3 regions of the Kitasatospora sp. NPDC059408 genome follow, and region 3 is predicted to be linked to each of the others. Evidence: riboswitches for the same ligand, from Rfam matches in the RefSeq annotation. Region 3 holds a riboswitch; each other region holds the start of a gene.
What was found. A riboswitch is a leader RNA that binds a small molecule or an ion and turns the genes downstream of it on or off. The one in region 3 is predicted to bind thiamine pyrophosphate.

Region 1 (5,764 bases), on a different contig from region 3:
GGTCGCACCTATGGAACGCTGAGCAGCGTCATACCGCCCCAAGGCCCGTGATTTTGCCTCCCACGTGGCGTCGCCGTGGCCCACAACTGGCCCACGCACCCTGACCGGACCCGGCACACGGGTGGGACAGCCCGGGACGGAATCGAAAAGGGCGGGTATCGGCAGCTTGCCGATACCCGCCCTGAGCTGTGTGTTCTCTACCAGCGGAGAGCGTGGGATTCGAACCCACGGTGACGGGTCACGCCACGACAGTTTTCAAGACTGTTCCCTTAGGCCGCTCGGGCAGCTCTCCAGGCGGAGGTCAGCCTAACGGGTCCGGCGGGGTTCGGTGCACACGGTTTCCGGGCGCCGGGTCAGCTCGGGGTGTCGCCCTCCCGCGAGCCGAGGGTGACCTTGGTGGTCATGGTCTGGCCGTTGCGCTGGTACTCGACGTCGACGGTCTCGCCGGGCTTGTGCGTCCAGATCCGGCTGACCAGGGCCGGGCCGTTCTCGATCGGGGCACCGTTGAGCTTGGTGATGACGTCGCCGGGCTTGAGGCCGGCCTTGTCGGCGGCGCCGCCGGGGGTGACGGCGGGCTGGCCCTGGATGTCGCGGGTCTGGATCTGCGCCCCGTCGCCCTTGTAGTCGTCGTTGCGCAGCACCTGGAGCTGGGCGTAGACCGGCTTGCCGGTCTTGATCAGGGTGTCGGCGACCCACTTGGCCTGGTTGATCGGGATGGCGAAGCCGAGCCCGATGCTGCCGGCCCGCCCGTTGGCGGAGGCGTTGGACTGGATCGCCGAGTTGATGCCGACCACGGCGCCGCTGGAGTCGAGCAGCGGGCCGCCGGAGTTGCCGGGGTTGATCGAGGCGTCGGTCTGCAGGGCGTTCATGTAGGAGGCCTGGGCGCCGGTCTCGTCGCCGGAGGCGACCGGGCGGTCCTTGGCGCTGATGATGCCGCTGGTGACGGTCGACTCCAGGCCGTACGGCGCGCCGATCGCGATGGTGGCGTCGCCGACGTTGACCTTGTCGGAATCGGCCAGCGTGAGCGGGCTCAGCTTCTCCTTCGGCGGGTTGTCGATCTTGACGACGGCCACGTCGTAGCCCTCGGCGCGGCCGAGCACGGAGGCGCTGTAGGAGGAGCCGTCGGCGAACTTGACGGTCAGTTTGCCGCCGCCGCCGGTGACGGCGGGCGCCACCACGTGGTTGTTGGTGAGGATGTGGCCCTCGGTGTCGAAGACGAAGCCGGTGCCGGTGCCCGACTCGCTGCTGTTCTGCGCCTTGATGGTGACGACGCTCGGCAGCGCCTTCTGCGCGATGGCGGCGATCGAGCCGGGGGCGGGCTCGTTCTTCTGGGTGTTGCTGGCCTGGATGGTGGTGCTGCGGTGGTCGTCCGCGGAGGCGACGGAGTTGCCGTTGCCCGAGACCGCCACGCCGACGGCACCGCCGGCGATGCCCGCCACGAGGGCGACGGCGGCGATCAGGGCGACCAGGCCGCCGCGCTTCTTGCGGGGACCGCCGGGGCCGGCCGGGCCGCCGGGGTAGTCCGCCGGGTAACCGAGCGGGCCCGCGGGACCGCCGGGCGCACCGGGGGCGCCCGGGTAGCCGGGAATGCCGTGCGCGGCGGTGGTGTCGTGCCCCGCGCCCCAGCCGCCGAGCGGGCGGCCGGCGCCGAACGGGTGCTGGGCGCCGGGGGCGGCGTACGGGTCGTGGGCGCTGGCGGCGGGGACGCCGTGGGTCGGCGTCGCGTACGGGTTGGCGACCGGCGGCAGGACCGGGGTGGCCTCGCCGACGGGCGCGGCGGGCGCGGCCGGGGCGACGGGCGCAGCCGGTGCCGCGGCCGGGGCGGGCGGCAGGACCGGCGGCGGGGCGTCGATGTAGCCGCTCTCGGCGACCGGTGCGACCGGTGCGACCGGTGCGACCGGCGCGACCGGCGCCTCGGCGGGCGCGGCGGGGGCCGCCGCGGGCGCAGCGGGGGCGACGGGCGCCGCCTCCGGGGCGGGGACCTTGGTGAAGGCCATGGTGGGCTTGTGCCCGCCCTCGGCCGGCGCGGCGTCCGCCGGGGCCTCGGGCTCGGGCACCCGGCCGAAGGCCATGGTCGGCTTGTGCCCGCCGTCGGCCGGCGCGGCGTCCGCCGGGGCCTCGGGCTCGGGGATCCTGCCGAAGGCCATGGTGGGCTTGTGCCCGTCCGGAGCCGCGGCCGCTGCCGCGGCCTCGGTGCCCGAGGGCTGCTCCCCCTGCGGCCCGGTGGGCCCAACCTCGCGCTCGGTGCTCACGGACGACCTCCATAGCTGACAGAACCAAGGACCATAGTTTTTCGCACTGCCGATTCGATTGCCGTAAGGACCCCTCTGAAGAACTCATAAGAATCCTTAGGCGGGACCGACGCCTCCGCTCGACGACACGTTCCCGGCGGCGGCTCCCCCACCCCCGCCGAACGTCCCGCGATGCGGACCGCACGCCCCCTGGCCTTGGGCGTTCGCCCCGGTGCCGGTTAGCCTGTCGCTCCAAACTGACACGCGGGAGCTTGGACCTTCCAGGCTGAGAGTGCGCTGGTCGACCGTACGCCACGGGATCCCGGGCGGACCGTCGAGGGGGCGTTGACCGCCGGAACCTGTCCGGGTAATGCCGGCGTAGGGAGTATCGGCCATGCCGCCTGCTTCGCCATCCTCTTCTTCGGGCGCGCCCGAGTCCAAGGGTTTCTCCGAATCGTCCACGACCGGTCACGACGGGCCCGGAACCGGCGGGACCGCCGCCGCGACCGCGCTGCTGGACCGGCCGGAGAAGGCCGAGGCGCCACTCGTCCTCGACGCCGAGCCGCCGCGCACGCTGCGTTTCCGCGACCACTTCGCGCTGTGGATGAACCTCGGCGTCAGCCTGATCGGCTTCTCCACCGCCGCCACCGTGCTCGGCGCCCCGGGCAGCGAGCTGTCGCTGGCCGCCGCGGGCACCGCGATCGTGGCCGGCACCGCGGTGGGCACCGCGATGCTCGGCGTGGCCGCGCTGATCGGCGCCCGCACCGGCGCACCGGCGATGGCGAACCTGCGCGGGCTGTTCGGCACCCGGCTCTCGTACGTCCCGACGGTGCTGAACATCGTCCAGTGCATCGGCTGGGGCGTGTTCGAGCTCCTGACGATCGCGGCGGGCGCGCAGACGGTCGCCCACACGGACGGCTACCGGTGGCTGTTCGTCCTGCTCGCGGGCGGGCTGACCACCGTGCTGACGATCTGGCCGCTCGGCTCGATCCGGGTGCTGCGGCGCTTCGTGGCGGGCGCCGTCGCCGTCGCGATGGTCTACCTGACCGTCCAGCTGGGCCGGCACGGCGTGCCCGACCCGGGCAAGGGCAACTGGCACGGCTTCCTGGGCGCCACCGACGCGATGATCGCGGTGTCGATCTCCTTCGTCCCGCTCGCCGCCGACTACACGCGGCACTCGCGCACGCCGCGCTCGGCGTTCTGGGGCAGCTTCTCCGGCTACACCGTCGCCCAGGTGTGGTGCTACGCGCTGGGCCTGATGGCGCTGCTGCAGTCCGACGGCGACCCGAACAAGATCTTCGACTCCTTCCTCGGCGTCTGGGCGGGCTGGCTGTTCCTGCTGGTGCTGGTGCTGCGCGAGACGGACCAGTCCTTCGCCAACGTGTACTCGACCGCGATGTCGGTGCAGAACCTGCTGCCGCGGGCGGACCGCCGGGTGCTGTCCGGCGCGATCGGCCTGCTGACCACCGTGCTGGCGCTGCGGATCGACAAGTTCACCGACACGTACACCAACTTCCTCGGCCTGATCGGCTCGGTCTTCGTGCCGCTGCTGGCCGTGCTGGCGGTGGACTACTTCTTCGGCGCCGGCCGCAACGGCTGGAACCTCACCGCCGAGGCGCCCTCGCGCTGGCTGATGCTGCTGCCGTGGGTGCTCGGCTTCGCGGTCTACCAGTTCATCGCGCCGACCCCGGTGGCCGGCTGGTGGACCGACTTCTGGACCTCGGCCCAGGGGGCGCTGCACTTCACCCCGCAGGAGTGGACGTCGGCCTCGCTGTTCGCCTTCGCGGTGCCCGCGCTGGTCACCTGGGCGCTCACCCCGCTGAGCCGGCGCACCCCGCAGCACTGAGGGACGGGAGGCGAGGACGGCCCCTCGGGTTGGGACCGTCTTCGCCTCCGCGTCACCTGCTCCGCCTATCGTTGACGGCGTGACCAGCCCAGATCTGTCTTCGACGGCCCCGCGCACCGCGCCGTCCGTCCAGGTAGTCGCCCACCGCGGCTCCTCGGACGCCCTGCCCGAGCACACCCTGGCCGCCTACCGGCGGGCCCTCGAGGAGGGCGCGGACGCCGTCGAGTGCGACGTCCGGGTGACTGCCGACGGCGAGCTGGTCTGCGTGCACGACCGCCGCATCGGCCGGGTCTCCAACGGCCGCGGCACCGTCTCGGCGATGACGCTCGCCGAGCTGCAGGACTACGACTTCGGCGCCTGGAAGACCGGCCGGCCCAGCACCGACCCCGAGCTGCGCGGCGTGCTGACCCTGGAGCGGCTGCTGGAGCTGGTCGTGGACTGCGGACGGCCGGTGGACCTGGCGATCGAGACCAAGCACCCGGTGCGCTTCCGCGGCCGGGTCGAGGCCGAGCTGCTCCGGATGCTCGAACGGTTCAAGATCTCCGGCACCCGCGAGGGCGACCGCCCGTCCGCCCGGATCATGAGCTTCTCGTCGATCGCGCTGGACCGGGTGGCCGCCGCCGCGCCGGACTACCCGCGGGTGTTCCTGATCGAGCGGATGCTGCCGCTGCTCGGCCGGCTGCGGGAGGGCCGGCCGCTGCCCGGCGGGGCGCGGATCGCCGGGCCCGGCATCGACCTGGTGCGGGCCAAGCCCGACCTGGTGCCGCGGCTGCGCGAGCTGGGCCACGAGGTGCACGTGTGGACGGTCGACGAGCCGGCCGACGTGGACCTGTGCCTGGAGCTCGGGGTGTCGGCGATCATCACCAACAAGCCCGCGCAGGTGCTGGCGCAGCTCGGCCGCTGAGGGCCCCGGAGCGCCCACGGGTCCCACGGATCCCGGTGGGTGCCGACCGCTCTGTCGGAACCTGATCGCCGAACCCGACCGATCCGGTCGGCATTCAAACCTTCCGCGCACGTTTCTTGCCGGAAATCGTGCGCCGGCGCGACGGAGGGTGAGCGGGGAATGACCTCCCGCCCACCCTCGGTCGCGCTGCTCGAAATGGGCTCGCGGGATCGTCGCGCGGTCGTTTCCGACGCATTACCAAGGGGCATCCATCCCTCGGCATACGCTGAAGGAGGTCCGGGGGTGGCGTTGATGGTGGCGCGCGAAGTGCCGACTTCATCGACCATGGCAGTGCCGCACGGCCCAGCGAGTGTCGGGGTCGCACGGCGCCGACTGCGTCGAGATCTGGGTGATCGGCAGATACCGGAACCGGTCATCGATGATGCCGTACTGATCCTTTCCGAGCTGTTGAGCAATGCGTGCCGGTACGCCCGGCCGCTCGGCCCGCTGCCCGCGCTCGGGCGCGGCACCCTGGCCGAGGTCGTCGACCAGGTACTGGTCGGCGTCCCGTCCGGGCCGCACGCCGGTGCGCCGGCCGGCCGGGACGCGGAACAGCCCGGCGACGACGGCGGCGTGCTCGTCCGCTGGCAGATGCACGCGGACGGCGTGCTGACGGTGGAGGTCACCGACGGCGGCGCACCGACGCGGCCCGAGCCCGGCAGCCCCTCGCTGACCTCGCGCGGCGGCCGCGGCCTGGGCATCGTCGACCAGCTCGCGAGCGACTGGGGCGTGCGCGACGCACCC
Region 2 (5,764 bases), on a different contig from region 3:
CGCGCTCGCGGCCGGGATCGTCGCGATGACCGTCGGCCTCGTCGGGCTCGTCCTCACCGCGTTACGCGACGGCTCCGGCGCCCCCGCGGGCACCGACCCCGACCTCGCCGCCGAGCTCGCCGCCGCCCGCCGCGCCTGGCGCACCGCCCTGCGCGACCGCGGCCTCCTCCCCTACCTGCACGCCGGCCTCCCGGCCGTCCCCGCCCAGCGCCCGGACTTCACCAGCCCCGGCTACACCCCGCCGGGCTACACCAGCCCGGGCCCCGACGGCCTCACCGACCCCGAGGGCCGCGCCTCCCGCCCCGCCGCCTTCACCCCGCCCGACTTCAGCACCCCCGGCTACACCCCGCCGGGCTTCACCGGCCCCGACGAGGTCGGCTGACGCACCGCTGCCCCGGGCCACGCCCGGGGCAGCGCGCAGGACCCCGGAGCGGCCGCTACGGCAGGTAGCGTTCGAGCGCCGCCGCGCCCTTCTCGTCGATCTGCCGCCTGGCCCACGCGAGGCGCTCGGGCGTGACGTCCTGCCCGGACGCCATGACCAGGTCCTCGGGGTCGAAGGGCCGCTCGCCACCGCTGTACAGCTGCCGCGGGGACGCCTTGGCGTCCCGGTTCGTCTCGTCGCTCGGATCGGTCCCCTTGATCGGGCTGCCCATCGCTGCCTCCTTGGTCGGCCTTCCCCCCAGGGTGCCTCCGATTTCCCCCGGACGCACGACGGCGTGGCGGCAAAGGCCGGAACCCGTCCGAGGCCGCCGGGTGGAAAGGAAAACGGCCCGCGCTCTCCCCCCGGAGGAACGCGGGCCGGCTCTGGGGCGGCGGCGGTCAGTCCGCCATCGGCAGGTAGACCTTGTTGCCGTGGGCCTTGAACTCCTCGGACATGGCCTGCATGCCGGCCAGCGCCTCGGCGTCGAACTCGGTGCCGACGGCCGTGGAGCCGTCGCCGTGCTCGTCGCGGATCTTCTGCGAGATCTTCATCGAGCAGAACTTCGGGCCGCACATCGAGCAGAAGTGCGCGGTCTTGGCCGGCTCGGCGGGGAGGGTCTCGTCGTGGAAGTCGCGCGCGGTCTCCGGGTCGAGGGCCAGGTTGAACTGGTCCTCCCAGCGGAACTCGAAGCGGGCGTCGGAGAGGGCGTCGTCCCAGGCCTGGGCGCCGGGGTGGCCCTTGGCGAGGTCGGCGGCGTGGGCGGCGATCTTGTAGGTGATCACGCCGGTCTTGACGTCGTCCCGGTTGGGCAGGCCCAGGTGCTCCTTGGGCGTCACGTAGCAGAGCATCGCGGTGCCCCACCAGGCGATCATCGCGGCGCCGATGCCGGAGGTGATGTGGTCGTAGCCGGGGGCGACGTCCGTGGTGAGGGGGCCGAGCGTGTAGAACGGCGCCTCGTCGCAGATCTCCTTCTGGAGATCCATGTTCTCCTTGATCTTGTGCATCGGGACGTGGCCCGGGCCCTCGATCATCACCTGGACGTCGCGCTCGCGGGCGATCCGGCCGAGCTCGCCGAGGGTCTGCAGCTCGGCGAACTGCGCCTCGTCGTTGGCGTCGGCGATGGAGCCGGGCCGCAGGCCGTCACCGAGCGAGAAGGTGACGTCGTAGGCGGCGAGGATGTCGCAGAGCTCCTCGAAGTTCGTGTAGAGGAAGTTCTCCTTGTGGTGCGCGAGGCACCACGCGGCCATGATCGAGCCGCCGCGCGAGACGATGCCGGTCTTGCGGCGGGCGGTCAGCGGGACGTACCGCAGCAGCACGCCGGCGTGGACGGTCATGTAGTCGACGCCCTGCTCGCACTGCTCGATGATGGTGTCCCGGTAGACCTCCCAGCTCAGCTCCTCGGCCCTGCCGTCGACCTTCTCCAGGGCCTGGTACAGCGGCACGGTGCCGATCGGCACGGGGGAGTTGCGCAGGATCCACTCGCGGGTGGTGTGGATGTTGCGGCCGGTGGAGAGGTCCATGACGGTGTCGGCGCCCCAACGGGTGGCCCAGGTCATCTTCTCCACCTCCTCCTCGATCGAGGAGGTGACGGCGGAGTTGCCGATGTTGGCGTTGATCTTCACCAGGAAGTTGGTGCCGATGATCGCCGGCTCCACCTCGGGGTGGTTCACGTTCACCGGGATGACGGCCCTGCCGCGGGCCACCTCGTCGCGCACGAACTCGGGGGCCAGGCCCTCGCGCAGGGCGACGAACTCCATCTCCGGCGTGACGATCCCGCGCTTGGCGTAGGCGAGTTGGGTCACGGCGGCGCCGCCGCGGCCGCGCAGCGGGCGGCGGGGGCGGCCGGGGAAGACGGCGTCGAGGTTGCGCAGGTTCCCGCCGCGCGGCGAGGTGTGCTTGATGCCGTCGTCCTCGGGGCGGGCCTCGCGACCGTCGTACTCCTCGACGTCGCCGCGCTGGCGGATCCACGCGTCGCGCAGGGCGGGCAGGCCGCGGCGCACGTCGGGCTCGTAGGCGGGGTCGGTGTACGGGCCGGAGGTGTCGTACAGCGGAACGGTCTTGCCGTTGGTGAGCACCACCTCGCGGAACGGGACCCGCAGATCGGGGCGGGATCCCTCGCGGTGGGCCTTGCGCCAGGCCGGGGTCGGGTAGCCGGTGCGCTCGCTGCTGGGGGCGCTCTGGGCAGACTGCGGCTGTGCGTCGAACGTGGTCATCTGACCTTCACTCCCTACGCCGGCATTACCCGGTCCAGGTTCCTGCGGTCGGCGCAGCGTCCCGGCCGTCCGTCGACGGACCGTTCAGCGCCCTCTCAGCCCGGTGCTCCGAGCTCCCGCGTCCGCAGGCGGTGTTGCCTGCACATGACGCCCAACACCGTAGCGAGAGGATCGCCGCAGGTCCAGAGGGCTTCCGGTGGGCGGGCGGCGAGCGCAGACTGAAGCCCATGATCGGACTGACGGGACGGGTCACGGGGAAGGTCGGCGCGGGACTGGTCGGGGAGGTGCTGGTGCACGTGCCCGAGCGTCAGGGGACGGAGGCGTTCCTGGCGTACCTGGCGGTGCCGGGGGATCCGCTGCCGACGGGCACGCAGGTGATCGTGGTCGAGTACCAGGCGCCGCGCACGGTGTTCGTGTCGCCCCTCTGACGGACGATCCTCCCTCGTCACCGGGCCCGTGACAGGACCGGGACGAAGTCACGACGTCACCTACTGGCGCACGCGCACGAACAGGCGCAGAATCTCCGCTGCCACCGCGTCCGCGCACTCCTGCACAACCACGCGCAGCCACGGAGCGGTGTGCCTTGAAGGGGGAGTCGGCCGATGGTTATCGGCGTCGTCGCGGGGGCCGTGGTGGCCTCCATCATCGTTGTGATCATCCTGTTCAAGCTCATGTGGCGGGTCGCCGAGCCGAACGAGGCACTGATCATCTCCGGGTCGAAGCACGGGGACGGCCTGGGCTTCCGGATCGTCACCGGGCGGGGCACCTTCGTCGTCCCGGGCATGCAGGCGGTGCGCCGCCTGTCGCTGGACCTCAACGAGGCCGAGCTGGACGTCGAGTGCGTGACGCAGCAGGGCATCCCGGTGCACGTCAAGGGTGTCGTCATCTTCAAGGTCGGCGACGACTCGGTGTCGATCGCCAACGCCGCCCGGCGTTTCCTGGACCAGCAGAAGATGATGGGCCAGCGGGTGCACAACGTGTTCGCCGGTCACCTGCGCTCCATCGTCGGCGGGCTGACGGTCGAGGACATGATCCGCGACCGCGAGCGGCTGACCGGCGAGACCCGGGCCGCCTCGGGCGCCGAGATGGAGAAGCTCGGTCTGATCATCGACTCGCTGCAGATCCAGGAGATCCTGGACCCGACCGGGTACATCCGCAACCTCGCCGCCCCGCACGCCGCGGCCGTCCAGCGCGACGCCCGCATCGCGGCCGCCGCCGCCGACCGCGAGGCCACCGAGGCGGAGCAGGAGGCGTTCGCCCGCAAGGCCGAGGCCACCCGCAACAGCGAGATCCAGCAGGCCTCCTACCAGGCCGAGATGGACACCGCGAGCGCCCGCGCCCGGCAGGCCGGACCGCTCGCCGAGGCGGCCGCCCGCCAGGAGGTCGTCGTCCAGGAGACGAAGGTCGCCGAGCTGGAGGCCCAGCGCAAGGAGCAGCAGCTCCAGATCGACGTCCGCAAGCCGGCCGACGCCAAGGCGTACGAGACCCGCACCAAGGCCGACGCCGACCGTGACGCCCGGATCTCCTCGGCCCAGGCGCACGCCCGGGAGACCGAGCTGCGGGCGGCGGCCGACGCCAGCCAGGTGAAGGTCGCCGCGGCGGCCGAGGCGGAGGCCACCAAGCTGCGCGGCCTGGCCGCCGCCGAGGCGACCAGGGCCACCGGTCAGGCGGAGGCCGCGGCCGTCGAGGCCCGCGGTCTGGCGGACGCCGAGGCGGCCCGGGCGCTCGGGCTGGCCAACGCCGAGGGCATCCGGGCCCGCGCCGCGGCCCTCGCCGAGAACCAGGACGCCGTCGTGGCGCAGGAGTTGGCGGAGAAGTGGCCGGAGATCGTCCGGGCCGCGGCCGAGTCCTTCGGCAACGTCGAGCACATGGTGCTGCTCAACGGCGCGGACGGCATGGGCGAGATGTTCGCGAAGGCGCTCACCATGGGCGGCACCGGCCTCGGCCTGGCCCGCCAGCTGCTGAGCACCATGAAGGAGGCCCCGGCCGACGCGCCGGCCGACGCCAAGGCGCCGGTGGTGCAGCAGGTCCGCATCGAGGAGTGACCCGGCGCGGTCCCGCACCGCGACGGCCGAGGCCCGGCACCCCCACGACGGGGTGCCGGGCCTCGGCGTCGACGCCGGAGCGTCGTCAGAGCTTCGCCGCCTTCTTCACCAGGATGACCACGGCCGCCCCGATGCCGACCACGACCAGCAGCTTGATCAGCAGGCCCAGCAGCGCGCCGACCACACCGAACACGAAGGTCACGACGTTCCAGGCCAGCACCAGGACCAGCACCGGCACGACGATGTTGCGCACCCAGGAGGGCAGCGACTTCCAGAGCTCAGCCATGTCCGTTCCTTCTCTCCCCTCGGGCCGGCCGCCCCTTCGGTGCCGCATCCCGCTTGCTTTCGATACGTCGATCGTACGGGGGCGCCAGTGCCGGAACGAGGCCCAACGGCCCGGAGAGAACCCCGAGATCACCCCGACCCCGGCCCCCGGGGATGACCCTGGGGAACCGCCCCGGAAGCGTCAGACCGGCCAGCGCTCACCGCGCCACGCGGCGTCCCAGAACATCCACTCGTAGCGCGAGGTCGTCGTGAAGTGCTCGACCACCCGGCGGCGCTCGACGGGGGAGAGCTCCTCGCCGATCCGGTCCGCGAGCGCCAGCACGCGCCGCACCACCGACTGGAACGCCTCGTCGCCGTAGGTGGCGATCCACTTGGCGTAGAGCGGGTCCGGCGAGCCCTGGGCGAGCAGTGCCTCGCCGACCCGGGCGTAGATCCAGTAGCAGGGCAGCACCGCGCCGAGCGCCTCCGCGAAGGAGCCGCCGTAGACGGTCGCGAGCAGGTAGCTGGTGTAGGCCCGGGTGGTCGGCAGCACCGCCTCCTCGGCGGCCTGTTCGGCACTGGCCCCGAAGGCCGTCATGAACTCGGCGTGCATGCCCTGCTCCGCCGCGATCGCGCCGACCGCGTCGGCGGCGAACGCCCGCACGTCCTCCTCGCCGGGCGCCTTGGCGGCGCAGACGGCGAGCGCGCGGGCGTAGTCGCGCAGGTAGTGCGAGTCCTGCACGACGAAGTGGCGGAAGGCCTCGCGCGGCAGGGTGCCGTCGGTGAGGCCGCCGATGAAGGGGTGGGCCAGGATCTCGGCG
Region 3 (5,764 bases):
TGCGCCTCGGCGCGGTCCTTGCCGAGCACCCCGGGCACCGGCCCGTACAGCGACTCGGACAGCCCGTACGTCACGCCGCCGACCAGCAGCACCAGGACGGTCAGCGCGGAGGCCCAGATCACCGGCTTGCGCGGGACGCGGCGCAGCGGGTTCGGGCGGGGCGGGCGGACGGGGGTGGGCTCGTCGTACGGGCGGGGCTCGACCAGCAGCTGGTCCATCAGGTCCGGCGGGACGTCGAGGACGCTGGTGCGCTCGGCCACGGGCGGCTCGACCGGCTGCGGGAGGGGGAGCGGCAGCTGGTGCGGGGCGGCCTGCGGCGTGCGCTGGATCACCGAGGTCGGCTCGCTGGTCGGGTAGCGCGGGCTGGGCCTGGTGGACGTCGGCGGCTCGGCGTCCAGCTCGGCCGGGCCGAGCTCGCGCCGGACCCGCTGCAGGGTGGCCAGCAGCTCGACGGCGTCGTACGGGCGGGTGTCGGGGGTCCGGGCGCAGGCGCCGAGCACTATCGCGTCGAGCGCCGGGGGGACGGTCGGGACGCTGCGCGAGGGTGGGGGGACGTCCTCGTGCAGGTGCTTGTACATGACCTGGACGGGGTTGTCGCCGGTGTGCGGGCGCGTGCCGGTGAGCATCTCGTACAGCAGGATGCCGGCCGCGTAGACGTCCACGCGCTGGTCGGTGGGGGCGTCCGGGAGGATCTGCTCGGGCGCGAGGTAGGAGACGGTGCCCATGACGGTGCCGCCGGTGGCGGTGGTCGTCGAGGTGGGGGCGCCGTCGGCGCTGCCCAGGACCCGGACCAGGCCGAAGTCGGCGACCTTGACCAGGCCGCCGTCGGTGATCAGCACGTTCTCCGGCTTGACGTCCCGGTGGACCAGCCCGGCGCGGTGGGCGGCGCCGAGTGCGGCGAGCACCGGCTCCATGATGTCCAGCGCGGCCCGGATCGACAGCGCGCCGCGGTCGCGCAGCAGGTCGCGCAGGGTACGGCCGGGCACGTACTCCATGGCGAGGAAGACGTTCCCGTGGTCGGCGCCCTGGTCGAAGACGTTGACCACGTTGGGGTGGGCGAGGCGGGCGACGGCCTTGGCCTCACGGATGAAGCGGGCGGTGAAGCCCTCGTCCCCGGCGAGGTCGGGGTGCATCACCTTGAGGGCGAGCACGCGGTCGAGCCGGGTGTCGGTGCCCTTGTAGACCGTGGACATGCCGCCGGTCGCGATGCGCTGCTCGACCCGGTACCGGCCGTCGAGCAGGGTACCGATCAGGGGGTCGCGCCATGCCGTGTCCACCCGAGGAGTGTAGTGCGGCGGGTCACGGCCGGTCCCGGCGGACATCGCCTCCGGGACCGGCTTGTGACACGGGTGCCGCGTCAGAACGCCGGACGCTCGCGGGTGTCGAGGTCGGCGCGGCCGGCCATCGCGGAGGAGGCCTCCGCGTGGAAGCGGCGCGGGATCCGGCCGGCCCGGTGGGCGAGGCGGCCGGCCTCGGTGGCGTGCCGCATGGCCTCGGCCATCAGGACCGGGTCCTGTGCGCGGGTCACCGCGGAGGCGAGCATCACGGCGGAGCAGCCGAGCTCCATCGCCAGCGCGACGTCGGAGGCGGTGCCGGCGCCCGCGTCCAGGACGACCGGGACGTTCGCGCCCTCCACGATCAGCTGGAAGTTGTGCGGGTTGCGGATGCCGAGGCCGGAGCCGATCGGCGAGCCGAGCGGCATGATCGCCGCGCAGCCGACGTCCTCCAGCTTGCGGGCCAGCACCGGGTCGTCGTTGGTGTACGGGAGCACCGTGAAGCCGTCGTCGACGAGGGTCTCGGCGGCGTCCAGCAGCTCGATCGGGTCCGGCAGGAGGGTCCGCTCGTCGGCGATGACCTCCAGCTTCACCCAGTCGGTGCCGAGTGCCTCGCGGGCCAGCCGGGCGGTCAGCACGGCCTCGCCGGCGGTGAAGCAGCCGGCCGTGTTGGGCAGCACCCGGATGCCGTTGCGGGTCAGCACGTCCAGGACGGAGCCCTGGGTGGTCGCGTCGACCCGGCGCATCGCGACGGTGGTCAGCTCGGTGCCCGAGACCCGCAGGGCCTGCTCCAGGACCTCCAGGCTGGGGGCGCCGCCGGTGCCCATGATGAGCCGGGAGGTGAAGGTCGTCCCGGCGATGGTGAAGAGGTCGTCGGCCATGGCGCTCAGCCTCCCTGCACGGCGGTGAGGATCTCGATCCGGTCGCCCGCCGAGAGCCGCGTCTCGGACCACGAACCACGCGGCACCACGGCCTCGTTGAGCGCGGCGGCGACGCCGGTGTTGGCCTTGCTGAGGGTGGTGACCACCTCGGCGAGGGTGGTCGCGGCGGGCACCTTGCGGGGCTCGCCGTTGACGGTCAGTGCGATGTCGGTCATGCGACGGCCTTCGTGGTGGAGCGGGCGGGGGAGAACCGGGAGGGTGCGAACGGCCGTGCGAGCTCGGGGACTTCGCCGGTCGCCAGGTAGTCGGCGAGCAGGTCGGCGGTGACCGGGGTGAGCAGGACGCCGTTGCGGTAGTGGCCGGTCGCGGCGACCAGGCCGGGCAGGTCGGTCGGTCCGAGCAGCGGTGCGTTGTCCGGCGAGCCGGGACGCAGCCCGGCCGAGGTCTCGACGAGCGGGAGTTCGGTGATGCCGGGGACCAACTCGTGGGCGTCGCGCAGGAGTTCGTAGACCCCGCCGGCGGTGACGGTGGTGTCGTAGCCCTGCTCCTCGGTGGTCGCGCCGATCACCAGCTCGCCGTTCTCGCGCGGCACCAGGTACAGGTGCTGCCCGCGCACGACCGCGCGGACGTTGCGGTTGAGGAAGGGCCGGTAGGCGTCGGGGATCCGCAGCCGCAGGATCTGCCCCTTGACCGGACGGACCGCCGGCAGCACGTCCTCCGGCAGGCCGGGCAGCCGGTGGCTGTGCGGGCCGGCGGCGAGGACGACCCGGTCGGCGGCGAGGGTCCCGCCGGTGCCGAGCCGGGCGCCGACCGCGCGGCCACCCTCGACCAGCAGCTCGACGGCCTCGGTGCGGTGGAACACGACGCCCGCGCGTTCGCAGGCGCGGACCAGCGCGGTCAGCAGCCGGCGGGGGTCCACCTGGTGGTCGTCGGCCACGTGCAGGCCGCCGCGCACGCCGGGGGCCAGCATCGGTTCCAGCTTGCGGGCCTCCCGGCCGGTCAGCCAGGTCGAGTCGAGGCCGAGCCGCTCGTGGAAGGCGTGCAGGTCGCGCAGCTCCGCGCGGTCGTCGGAGTCCAGCGCGACGGCGACCGTGCCGCACCGGCGGTAGCCGGTGTCCTCGCCGCCGCTCGCCTCGGTGAGCTCGGCGGCGAACGCCGCGTACCGCTCGTTCGAGGCCATCCCGAGGCGCAGCAGCGGCTCCTCGCCGTACTGCAGCTCGGTGACCGGGGCGAGCATCCCGGCCGCGACCCCGGCCGCCCCGTGACCGGGGGAGGGGTCGACCACGACGATGTCCTCCAGGCCGCGCTGCGCCGCCCGCCAGGCGACGGCGAGGCCGATGACGCCCCCGCCGATCACCAGCACGTCGGCGCGGCTGCCCGGTGCCAAGCGTGTCAAAGCTGCTCTTCTCCCTTCGCCGGTATGACCCGGATCAGGTTCGGACGGTCGCGGGCCGTGCCAGCCCGCCTCTCAGCCCGGTACGCCGGGCTCCCGTGATGGTGTCCCCACCATAACTCCGGTGGTCCGCCCGGCCGAAGGCCCGTACGAAGGGTGGACGGGCCCGGCGCGGCCCGCCCGTGCGCGGGACGGACGGGCCGCCGGGGCGCGTGGGGCGGCTGAGTACAGTGGCGCCGTGGCAGAGCTGAGCGGAACGGATCGGGTGGTCGTCGTCGGGGCCGGGCTGGCCGGCGCGCAGTGTGCGCTGGGGCTGCGGCGGGGCGGCTGGCAGGGGCGGATCGTGCTGGTCGGGGAGGAGCCGCACGCGCCGTACGACCGGCCGCCGCTCTCCAAGGACGTCCTGCTCGGCAAGAGCGACGCCACCACGCTGGACATCGACTTCCCGCACCTCGGCGTCGAGCTGCTCACCGGCCGGCGCGCCACCGGACTCACCCCGGGCGTGCTGCACACCGACGCCGGCGACCTCCCGTACGGATCGCTGGTGATCGCCACCGGCGCGACCCCGCGCGCCCTGCCCGGCGCCGAGCGCGCCCACCTCCTGCACACCCTGGACGACGCGCTCGCCCTGCGCGCGCTGCTGCGGCCCGGCCTGCGCCTGGTGCTGGTCGGCGCCGGCTGGATCGGCGCGGAGGTGGCCACCGCCGCCCGGGAGGCCGGATGCGAGGTGACCGTCGTCGAGGCGGGCCCGGCGCCCGTTCCCGGTGCGCTGCCCGGGGAGGTCGGCGCGGCGATGGCCGCCTGGTACGCCGGGGCCGGGGTGGACCTGCGCTGCGGCGTCGGCGTCGCGGCCGTCGAGCCCGGCGCGGTGCTGCTGGCCGACGGTTCGCACCTGCCCGCCGACGAGGTGGTGGTCGGCATCGGCGCCCGGCCCGCGACCGACTGGCTGGCCGGCACGGGCGTCGAGCTGGACGCGACCGGTGCGGTCGTCGTGGACGGGCGGCTGCGCACCAGCCTGCCGGGCGTCTTCGCGGCCGGCGACTGCGTCAGCTACCCGTCGGTCCGCTCCGGCGCCCGGCTGGCCGTCCAGCACTGGGACCACGCGCTGCAGTCCGGCGAGGCGGCGGCCGCCGCCGTCCTCGGGGTGGACGCGCCGTACGACCCGGTGCCGTACTTCTGGTCGGAGCAGTTCGGCCGCATGGTGCAGTACGCCGGGCGGCACGCCGACGGCGACGAGCTGCTCTGGCGCGGCTCCCCGCAGGACGCGACCTGGTCGGTGCTGTGGCTGCGCGACGGCGTGCCGAGCGCGCTGCTGGCCGTGGACCGCCCGCGCGACCTCACCCAGGGCCGCCGCCTGATCGAGCGCGGCACCGCGCTGGACCCGGCCCGGGCCGCGGACCCGGCGGTGGCGCTGAAATCGGCGGTCGCGGGGTAGCGGCTGGTGCGCGGCGGGCTCCGGAGGTGGCAGTCTGGTGGCGTGAGTGAGATCGAAAGCAAGATTGAAGCCCTGGTCGCCGAGTGGATGTACCTGCCCGACATCTCGGAGCAGTGGGGGGTCCGCGTCACCGAGGTGCGCGACCTCGTCCGCAACGGCGGCCTGATCGCCGTCCGGCGGGGCCCGAACAACTCGCTGCAGGTCCCTGCGGCGTTCATCGACGGCCAGGGGCTGGTCAAGCACCTGTCCGGCACCCTGACCGTGCTGCGCGACTGCGGGTACAGCGACGTGGAGATCCTGGAGTGGCTCTTCACCGAGGACCCGTCGCTGCCCGGCAGCCCGATCCAGGCGCTGCGGGAGAACCGTGGCACCGAGGTCAAGCGCCGCGCCCAGGCGATGCTGATCTGATGGCGGCGGACACGCCGCGTCAGCGGCTGGCCGAGGCCCGGCTGTACCTGTGCACCGACGCCCGCCGCGAGCAGGGCGACCTGGCCGAGTTCCTGGACGAGGCGCTGGCCGGCGGGGTCGACATCGTCCAGCTCCGGGACAAGGGCCTGGAGGCCAAGCAGGAGCTGGAGGCCCTGGAGGTCTTCGCGGACGCCTGCCGCCGCCACGGCAAGCTGCTCTCGGTCAACGACCGCGCCGACGTCGCCCACGCGGCCCGGCCGGACGTCCTGCACCTCGGGCAGGACGACCTGCCCGTCCCGGCCGCCCGGGCGATCCTCGGCGAGGACGTCCTGATCGGCCGGTCCTGCCACGCCGAGTCCGAGGTGGACGCGGC

Region 1: linked by a shared signal. The riboswitch ahead of ACFXDE_RS29285 (purine-cytosine permease family protein) and the one ahead of thiO (glycine oxidase ThiO) in region 3 are both predicted to bind thiamine pyrophosphate.
Region 2: linked by a shared signal. The riboswitch ahead of thiC (phosphomethylpyrimidine synthase ThiC) and the one ahead of thiO (glycine oxidase ThiO) in region 3 are both predicted to bind thiamine pyrophosphate.

Annotation. Positions count from the first base shown of each region.
Region 1 is NZ_JBHYWI010000052.1:30,510-36,273, reverse strand. Features, by position in the region: tRNA gene ACFXDE_RS29295 (tRNA-Ser) at 205-292, opposite strand; gene ACFXDE_RS29290 (S1C family serine protease) at 354-2,252, opposite strand; TPP riboswitch at 2,486-2,633, shown strand; gene ACFXDE_RS29285 (purine-cytosine permease family protein) at 2,626-4,077, shown strand; gene ACFXDE_RS29280 (glycerophosphodiester phosphodiesterase family protein) at 4,157-4,981, shown strand; gene ACFXDE_RS29275 (ATP-binding protein) at 5,429-5,764, shown strand, end outside.
Region 2 is NZ_JBHYWI010000048.1:36,870-42,633, reverse strand. Features, by position in the region: gene ACFXDE_RS28120 (hypothetical protein) at 1-382, shown strand, start outside; gene ACFXDE_RS28115 (hypothetical protein) at 438-653, opposite strand; gene thiC (phosphomethylpyrimidine synthase ThiC) at 820-2,634, opposite strand; TPP riboswitch at 2,629-2,764, opposite strand; gene ACFXDE_RS28105 (hypothetical protein) at 2,862-3,062, shown strand; gene ACFXDE_RS28100 (SPFH domain-containing protein) at 3,237-4,679, shown strand; gene ACFXDE_RS28095 (DUF5326 family protein) at 4,765-4,965, opposite strand; gene tenA (thiaminase II) at 5,146-5,764, opposite strand, start outside.
Region 3 is NZ_JBHYWI010000092.1:17,110-22,873, forward strand. Features, by position in the region: gene pknB (Stk1 family PASTA domain-containing Ser/Thr kinase) at 1-1,277, opposite strand, end outside; gene ACFXDE_RS37665 (thiazole synthase) at 1,358-2,155, opposite strand; gene thiS (sulfur carrier protein ThiS) at 2,161-2,370, opposite strand; gene thiO (glycine oxidase ThiO) at 2,367-3,551, opposite strand; TPP riboswitch at 3,546-3,658, opposite strand; gene ACFXDE_RS37680 (NAD(P)/FAD-dependent oxidoreductase) at 3,787-4,983, shown strand; gene ACFXDE_RS37685 (Rv2175c family DNA-binding protein) at 5,026-5,391, shown strand; gene thiE (thiamine phosphate synthase) at 5,391-5,764, shown strand, end outside.